Regions from separate parts of the Alcanivorax sediminis genome, predicted to be linked through region 3. Evidence: predicted binding sites of a transcription regulator. Region 3 holds the regulator's gene; each other region holds the start of a gene.
The links. The regulator LexA, encoded in region 3, represses DNA repair genes until DNA is damaged. The targets are predictions, from matches to a motif close to TACTGTNTANNTANACAGTA.
Positions count from the first base shown of each region.

Region 1: the regulator LexA is predicted to act here: its motif matches at 1,033-1,052, upstream of ruvC (crossover junction endodeoxyribonuclease RuvC).
Region 2: the regulator LexA is predicted to act here: its motif matches at 550-569, upstream of umuD (translesion error-prone DNA polymerase V autoproteolytic subunit).
Region 4: the regulator LexA is predicted to act here: its motif matches at 963-982, upstream of GFN93_RS10295 (PA0069 family radical SAM protein).

Region 1 covers NZ_WIRE01000002.1:240,551-242,751, reverse strand. The annotation lists gene ruvA (Holliday junction branch migration protein RuvA) at 1-432, opposite strand, end outside; gene ruvC (crossover junction endodeoxyribonuclease RuvC) at 469-987, opposite strand; gene GFN93_RS15390 (YebC/PmpR family DNA-binding transcriptional regulator) at 1,338-2,075, opposite strand; gene aspS (aspartate--tRNA ligase) at 2,165-2,201, opposite strand, start outside.
Region 2 covers NZ_WIRE01000001.1:2,293,872-2,296,072, forward strand. The annotation lists gene GFN93_RS10410 (DNA-3-methyladenine glycosylase I) at 1-115, shown strand, start outside; gene GFN93_RS10415 (hypothetical protein) at 117-407, opposite strand; gene umuD (translesion error-prone DNA polymerase V autoproteolytic subunit) at 815-1,222, shown strand; gene GFN93_RS10425 (Y-family DNA polymerase) at 1,224-2,201, shown strand, end outside.
Region 3 covers NZ_WIRE01000001.1:3,134,495-3,136,695, forward strand. The annotation lists gene GFN93_RS14270 (cyclic nucleotide-binding domain-containing protein) at 1-614, opposite strand, end outside; gene lexA (transcriptional repressor LexA) at 929-1,543, shown strand; gene GFN93_RS14280 (DUF1499 domain-containing protein) at 1,575-1,991, shown strand; gene GFN93_RS14285 (TatD family hydrolase) at 1,942-2,201, shown strand, end outside.
Region 4 covers NZ_WIRE01000001.1:2,268,122-2,270,322, reverse strand. The annotation lists gene GFN93_RS10295 (PA0069 family radical SAM protein) at 1-945, opposite strand, end outside; gene GFN93_RS10290 (NAD-glutamate dehydrogenase) at 1,095-2,201, opposite strand, start outside.

The DNA of each region.
Region 1 (2,201 bases), on a different contig from region 3:
GCCAGGCAAGCTGGCAGGCGCACCGTCAATCTTGTCCAGCCGGTCACTCATTTCGATCACCAGCCGTTCTGCGGTCTTCTTGCCGATACCCGGCACCTTCACCAGCGTGGAGGAATCCTGATCCTGGATACACTGCGCCAGCCGGTCCGCTTCGATGCCGGACAGAATCGCCAACCCCATTTTCGGCCCCACGCCATTCACCTTGATCAGCGCGCGAAACAGCTCTCGCTCATAGCGACTGGAAAAGCCGTACAGCAGCTGGGCATCCTCTCGCACCACGAAATGAGTATGCAGGGTGAGGGGCTGTCCGGTTTCCGGCAACTCGTAAAACACGGTCATGGGGGCTTCCACTTCGTAGCCCACTCCGTTCACATCCAGCAGCAGCACCGGGGGGCGCTTTTCCAGCAGGGTGCCACGCAGTTGTCCAATCATGCTGAGTCCTTAATGACGGCAAAGGTTAGCGTTGATCTATCGAATGCGGCGGTTGCGCACCGCCGTGGCGCCGGCCATGCGCGCCAAAGTAACACGCATGTGAGCGTGACAAAGGGCAATCGCCAGCGCATCGGCCGCATCTTCCTGGGGGCGTTTCTCCAGCCCCAGAAGATGGCGAACCATCTCCCCTACCTGGGCTTTCTCGGCACTGCCCTTGCCCACCACCGCCTGCTTCACTTGCCGGGCCGAGTACTCGAACACCGGAATAGACGCCTGCATCACTGCGGCAATCGCCGCACCACGAGCCTGGCCGAGTTTGAGAGCGGAATCAGCATTGCGGGCCATGAACACCTTCTCGATGCTCACTTCCGCCGGGCCATATTCCTTCACCACCTGATCAATACCGGCAAAGATTTCGCCCAACCGGGGTGGTATCTCCTTGTGGGAGGTAGAAATGGTGCCAAAGGCCACCGCTCGGGACCGGTTACCCACATGTTCGACCAGCCCAAAGCCGGTATGTCGCGAACCGGGATCGATACCGAGAATCAATGCCATAACTGTCTGACCACAAATAGAAAATCTGCGTCAGTTGTACCTAAATGCTGTCCAGATGTCCAGTTAGTTAAGGCGACACTTCACGCATCACGCTGCATGCAACACGCGGAAGGGTTCGGTCGAGAGCGGCAGGGATGGCAAGACCTTCGCTGTTGGCGAGGAGAAACAAGAGCGAAGGGTTGAGTGACGAGTTTCGAGGAGCGAGTTACGAAAGGCAAAAACCCCATCGCCGAATCTTGGCCGGGTTTTGATCTTCGCAACTCGAAACTCATCACTCGCAACTCCGATCAAAAACAAAAACCCCGGAAAAATCCGGGGTTTTGCTTTTCCTTGAAGCTCATAGCTCGTGGCTATTCTTCTTCCGTCGGCCAGCTGGCGTTGGTGTAGACGTTCTGCACGTCGTCCAGGTCTTCCAGCATGTCGATCATTTTCTGCACGGTTTCAGCCGTGTCTGCATCAATCTCAGCTTCAGTGGACGGATGCATGGTCACTTCCGCTTCGGCGAATTCCAGCCCGGCTTCACGCAGGCCATCCACCACTTCGCCAAACTGCTTGTCCGGGGAGGTAATGACCAGAAAGCCACCGCCATCCACTTCTTCCACGTCTTCCGCACCGGCTTCCAGCGCCACTTCCATCAAGCGATCTTCATCCACGCCAGGCTCAAAGTAGATCTCGCCACGCTTGCTGAACAGGAAGGCCACGGAACCGCTGGTGCCGAGGTTACCGGCAAACTTGCTGAAGGCATGACGCACCTCGGCCACGGTGCGGTTCACGTTGTCGGTCATGGTTTCGACCAATACCGCCACGCCACCCTTGCCGTAACCTTCGTAGGTGATCTCGTCCATGTTGCCGCCGTCATCACCGCCGGCACCCCGCTTGATGGCGCGATCAATGGTGTCGCGGGTCATGTTCTGGCCCAGCGCCTTGTCCACCGCCGCGCGCAGACGGGGATTATCGTTGATCTCACCACCGCCCATCTTGGCAGCCACGGTGAGCTCACGAATCAGTTTGGTAAAGATCTTGCCACGCTTGGCATCCTGGGCCGCCTTGCGGTGCTTGATGTTGGCCCACTTGCTATGTCCTGCCATTGAATTCTCCGCTTCATGCCTCACGCACTTCGCAACACGCTGCCGATTAAGGCGCGTCAGCGTGTTGCGTGAGGCGCATTGGCGTTATTTCAATTGTCTTCCTTGCGAACCTGAATACCCACTTCA
Region 2 (2,201 bases), 840 kb from region 3:
TTTCATGCAGGCCATGGGACTGGTCAACGATCACCTGAGGGATTGCGTTATCCATGAAGAGGTAGCCCTTGCCCGGCTGCATTTTGTGCCGCCGGGCAAGGGGCGGGGCGAATAGCCTAGACAGGAAAGGCCATGAAGCGCTTGCCGATCAGGAACAGGGCCTGAATTTCGGTGGGCTCAATCAGGCTGTGAACAGCATCGCTGGCCAGCTGTATATACGGGTAGCGATGGCCCCAGGCGCTAGGGCTCACATAGTGGATGCGTTGCTCGCCACCGTGCTGATTGAATGCCAGAAAGCCATCCTGCTCGTCATTGTAGAGGACGTAGCCCTGAAAGACGGCACTGGAGGGCAGCCCCAGTTCCTCCACAAAGTCGGAGAACCAGTTCGGGTTGGTTTCTACGTTCATACTCTCCCAGACCTCTGGCCTGCGGCCATTTTTCCTTTTACGGGTCAACCTTAAGCGATAAGTTGCACTGAGCGGATAGTGATTGTTGCGCGCTTTTGTGAGTGTTTGTGATCCGTGTTCAGGTTTCGTATCTGCGTCAATAAACTGTACATATGGACAGTATTAAAGTAACCTGACTTTCTCTTTCTTCGCGGATGGGCGGGGCTGGACCTGTCTTGCCGGATGCAAGAAGCGGGCACCATTCTTTAACCTGCCCTCTGCATTCAGCGATTCGCCGGGTGTTCCGGATTTCAGGGCCAGGCATCCAGTTTCTGGCGTCAGGTAGCCGGTGCATGGCAGTTGGCTTGCCACTGAAGATATCCCTGCACAACGCGATGAACTTTTTCCTCTAATGAGTCAGGTGTGTCATGGCTGCATTACCGCTATTTACTGAAGCCGTCCGGGCGGGCTTTCCTTCCCCTGCCCAGGGCTACATGGAAGACCCCCTGGATCTGAACCGGCTCTGCATTCGTCAGGAGGCGGCCACGTTCCTGTTGAGGGTGGAAGGGGACTCAATGATCGATGCGGGCATTTATCCCGGTGATATTTTGGTGGTGGATCGCTCCCTGGAGGCGCTTCACGGTGACATTGTGGTGGCGGCCGTGGGAGGAGAGTTCACGGTCAAGGAACTGGCCTTGAAACCGTCCCCCCGTCTGCTTCCCCGTAACCCTCGCTATGCTCCGATCCTGCCGGAAGAGGGGGGCTGGGAATTATTCGGGGTGGCGACATTTGCCTTGCATACCCTGCGTGGTGGTAGCACCGGGAGCTGCCGCTGAGATGTTTGCGCTGGTGGACTGCAACAGCTTCTACGCGTCTTGTGAGCGGGTTTTTCGCCCGGACCTGCGTCATGCTCCGGTGGTGGTGTTATCCAATAACGATGGTTGTGTGGTGGCTGGCTCGGCAGAAGCCAAGGCGCTGGGTATTCGTACCGGTGTGCCGTTGTTTCAGGTGCGCGAGTTGATTCGCAAGCACGGGGTGGCAGTGTTTTCTTCCAATTACACCCTGTATGGCGATCTTTCCCGGCGCGTTATGGCTACGTTGCAATCGCTGGTGCCGACAGTAGAAGTGTATTCCATTGATGAAGCCTTTCTGGACCTTTCCATGGTGCCGGAGCAGCAGCTGCAGGCACTGGGCGAGCAGTTAAGGGAGCGGGTGGAGCGCTGGGTAGGCGTGCCGGTCTGTGTTGGCGTGGCGCCCACCAAGACGCTGGCCAAGCTGGCCAATCATTACGCCAAGAGACGGGGGAGTGGCGTGGAGGTGTGGTGTGCTCCGCACGATTGGCGAGACTCTCTGGCGCAGACGCCTCCGGGGGACATCTGGGGAGTGGGGCGACGGCTGGCTGCACGGTTGGCAGACCTGGGCGTGAACAATGGTGCGGATCTGGCGGCGCTGGATTATGCCTGGGTACGACGGCACTTCTCTGTAGTGCAGGCGCGCCTGGTACGGGAGTTGAACGGTGAGCCTTGTCTGACCCTCGAGCTGCAGCCGCCACCACGCCAGCAGATCATTTATTCCCGTTCGTTTGGTCAGGCGGTGGTATCTCTACCGCCACTGCGTCAGGCAGTGAATGACTATACTGCCCGGGCGGCAGAGAAGATGCGGGGAGAAGGCATGCTGGCCGGACGCATTAGCGTCTGGTTGCGCACCGCCCCCATGGGCAAGCCCCAGCAGCTGTGGCCGGACTCGTTCAGTACCGGGCTTCCTCAGGCGAGTGCCGATACCCGAGAGCTTGCTCGGCTGGCCATACAGTTGTTG
Region 3 (2,201 bases):
TCCTCGTTCCAGCGACACAGCAATTCAGCCAGCCCCTGGGCCTGTTCTCGCAGGGCATCCAGCTCTTCCTGGCTGCCTTTTTCACCATGGAATACCGGCAGCTTGCGCATGGACTGCACCAGTTCATGATCTGGATCTGCCATCCGTTTCACTTCCAGAGTCCAACGGATGTGGTGGACGATCATATGATAAAAGGCAAGGCGGGTAGACAGGGTGTAAGGGCTGTCATCTTCACTGAAATCATTGAAATCGAGGCTGGCAATCACCGCCTCGCGGGAATTTTCTGAAACGCGGATATCGGCACTGCGCGGCGTGCCGAGCAACATCGACAGCGTGCCAAACACTTCACCGGGAGAGACGTAATACAACGGCGGGTGGGAAGGAGAGTCTCCCAGTACTTCAAGCTGCCCCCGCAGCAGGAAGTAAAGAGTGGAATCCACATCACCTGCGCGAATCACATCATCGCCTGACCCGGCCAGCCATAGCCGGGTATTGCTTTCCAGCAGGTCAAACTGCTCGGCATCATCTCGAGAAATTTCATTAAAAAAGGGTACGCCGGACAGAAGCTGACGCACTCGTTGCTGGCCGTAATCATTATTATTGGCCTTTTCCATCTGTTACCCCACAAACGCTGATGGACTGAAAACCACAATGCTATTCGCCATCGCAGTGAAGAACAATGTCCCACAGAACCGAATTCACAGTTTCATCCGGGAATGGCACTTTTGGAGCTATCCGCCTCCCGAAACAGGCCGCAGGAACTGCGCCATTGACCTTATGGACAGGTGGACAAATAACACTGTTCATATTATCAGTATCCATGCTAGGATCGAAATCGATGAGCGACTGTGGTCAATGACTTACAGCCGACAACGGAAATAACGCACCCGTACAGGCGTCATTTCCCTGTGACCATACGGAGAAGGTTATGAGCAGCAAACTCACTGATCGTCAGCAGCAGGTACTGGATTGTATTCGCGAATGCATCGCAGATACCGGAATGGCGCCTACCCGGGCCGAAATCGCCGATATCATGGGCTTCCAGTCAAAGAATGCCGCCTCTGATCACCTCCGGGCGCTGGAGCGTAAAGGGTATATCCGCCTGCACAGTGACCGCTCTCGCGGTATCCAGCTGCTGGACAACGCCTATTGGTCAGAAGAAGAGCTGCCCATTGTCGGTAAAGTGGCCGCCGGTGTACCCATCGAAGCTATCGAGAACGTGGAGCGTACCGTTCCGGTCCCCCAGGGCCTGTTCAAACAACGCCCCACGTACCTGCTCAAGGTCCAGGGTGACAGTATGGTGGATGCCGGCATCTTCGATGGCGATCTGATCGCCGTGCGCAAGTCCAATGTGGCCCGTAGCGGTGAGATTGTTGTGGCCAGAATTGACGAAGAAGTCACGGTCAAGACGTTAAAACTGAACAAGTCCAGTGCTACCCTGCTTCCTGCGAATGAGGCTTACGAGCCCATCAAGGTGCCAGCCGACCAGCTGGTAATTGAAGGTATTTTTGTGGGGTTGATCCGTGATCCGAATTCTTACTAGCTTGTTCATTCTGGTTATGAGTAGCAGTGTCATGTCAGACGAAAACAATTTGCTCGCACCCTGCCCGAACTCACCCAACTGTGTATCCAGCCTGAGCGGCAGCAAGGATCACTGGGTGGCTCCGCTCGAGGTGTCAGATAACCGCGAGTCCAGTCTCCAGCGCGTGCAATCCGTGCTGGACTCCCTGCCACGGGTGGAATACGACGTGGTTGGGCAATCTCGTATCCAGGCCCGCTTCAAGAGCCTGGTGATGCGCTTTACTGATGATGTGACTTTCTATGTCCGGGAAAATGGCGTGGTGGAAGTACGTTCCGCGTCACGGATCGGTTACTGGGATTTAGGTGCCAACCGCCGTCGGGTAGAATCCCTGCGCGTGAAACTGGCCGAGATTCAAACCAATGACCGAAGCGCACAGCTCGACCCTCCTTCCGCCCGCCCAGTGGGCTGATATTGGCGTCAACCTGACAGACAAGCAGTTCCGCGATGACCGCGATGCGGTCATCGATCGGGCCAGGCTAGCCGGTGTCAGCTGGCAGCTGATTACTGGCACGCATATCGACGAATCCCGCGAAGCCATCGCCCTGGCCGAGCAGCATGACGACCTGTTCGCCACTGCAGGACTCCACCCCCACAGTGCCCGATTCTATTCCCGGGATCT
Region 4 (2,201 bases), 870 kb from region 3:
ACGGCATGCAGTTTCAAATCGCTGTCGCAGCAGATGGGACCAGGCTCCCTGACCGCTTTGTCTATGATGCCAGCGACTGTCATAAATAGCGCCGCCGTGCAGATCTCGCATGACCGACATGACCTTTTCTGCCCGGTCCGGGTAATGCTCCTCAAGCCACGCTTGCCAGAGTGGGCCAACCTCATGGGGTAAACGCAACACCACATATCCGGCGTGCTCCGCACCCGCCTGTGCCACCTGACCAACTATGTCTTCCAGCTCATGGTCATTGATAAAGGGAATCACTGGTGCCACCAGCACCGATACCGGCACACCAGCGCGACTCAACTCACGAATGGCACGCAGGCGTTCCTTGCCGCCACTGGCACGGGGCTCAAGCTGTGCCTTGAGGCGGTTATCCAGGGTAGTAACAGAGACGGTAACGCTCGCTCTCCCCGCTTTGGCCATCGGGGCGATCAGATCCAGGTCACGCAGCACCAGCGTACTCTTGGTTATCAGGCTGAAGGGGTGCTGGCAGTCCGCCAGCACCTGTAGCAACTCTCGGGTCAGACGTCGTTCGCGCTCTGCCGGTTGATAAGGGTCTGTGGCCGTGCCCAGTACCACTGGCTGGCAGCGGTAGCCGGGCTTTCGCAGGCTTTCGCGGAGCACTTCTGCTGCGTTTTCCTTGCAGAAGATCTCACTTTCAAAGTCCTGACCGGGGGAAAGATCCACGTAGGCATGGTTCGGCCGGGCATAGCAATAAATACAGCCATGCTCACAGCCTCGATAAGGATTGATGCTCTGGGCGAAGGGCAAGTCCGGACTGCGATTGGTTATGATAATGCTCTTGGCCAACTCGCGGTGATAACGGGTCGGACGATTAACTGGTCCCTCATCCATCTCGCTGTGCGAAACAGCAAAGCGGCCCGGCATCTGACTGAGCGTTCCCCGATTTACGGCAGGCATACCCACTCCTGTTGATATACTGTCTTTACGTACAGTATATCAACAGGAGCAGCGGCTCAATGTTTTTTCAGTGTCTGTGGCAGCACCCACCGCTCTTGCCGGCCAGATCATCCCGGCTCGCGAATGAGCGTTTGGCGCAACGCTAACGGCTACAAAAAGCGTAACTTGCGAAGCTCTCTCACGCCCACCGCCAGTGTCATGAAGTCATGGCGACTATCTGCCTGAAGCCCCTTAAGACGACGGATGCTGAACTCAATCTTGTTGGTAGATTTTCCCAACCAGGCCTCAAAACGCTGGTCAGCATTCTCGCCCTCCTGTTCCAGCACCCGGGCGGCCACCTGGCGATGGAGCCGATAGCAATCTTCTCGAAGATTGGCTCTGGCCAGCGCCTGCCACTTGCCATTCACGCTGAGATCCACAATGGCCGACAATAGCCAGAGTATGTTGAGCCGGTCACCTACAGTGAAATAGACCTCCGCCGCCAGCTTCAATGGCACCTGCGCCTGGGAGGCCAGCTCGGCAATATCCGGCGCACTGCCAAGCACCATGGTGTTGGCCAGGATGCGAGCTTCTTTCTCGGGCACCCCGTCCTCTCCCATGCCTGCCACCGCTTGCTGCCAGTCATCCTGATATCCTCCCGGCAAGATCTCCGGCAACCACTGTTCAAGCTCTACGATCGCCGATTGAAAGCGGCTCACGGCCTCCGCCACCGGGCGGCGCCCCCACTTGTAGAATAGTAACCAGGTGGTCATGTGTTTCAGCAGACCGGTCACACGCCCATACAAGCGCAGCTGTACCTGGCTATCCACGGTCCCATCCAGTCGGTCCACTGTCTTCCAGTACTCATCCGCATCGAACACGGCATGCGCCATGGCATAGGCCTTGACCAACCGATGCAGGGACAGGCCATGCTCATCAGCGAAGCGATGCACAAAGGCAAAGCCCATACGGTTCACCACCGCGTTGGCCAGCACGGTGGCAATCAACTCCCGGCGTAGCCCGTGACTAAGCAGCGCCTCCCTGTAGTTCTCCACCAGTGCTTTTGGAAAATAGCTCAAAACATCCCGGTCAAAGAACGGATCATCAGGTACATCTGAGGCCAGCAGTGCATCGAACAGGGCATTCTTGGTGTAGGAAAGCAGCACCGACAGCTCGGGACGGGTGAGCCCGTTCCCCCGGCTACGGCGCTCGGTCAGACTTTCATCATCCGGAAGAAATTCCACTGTTCGAGTGAGCGCCCCCTGACGCTCCAGCAT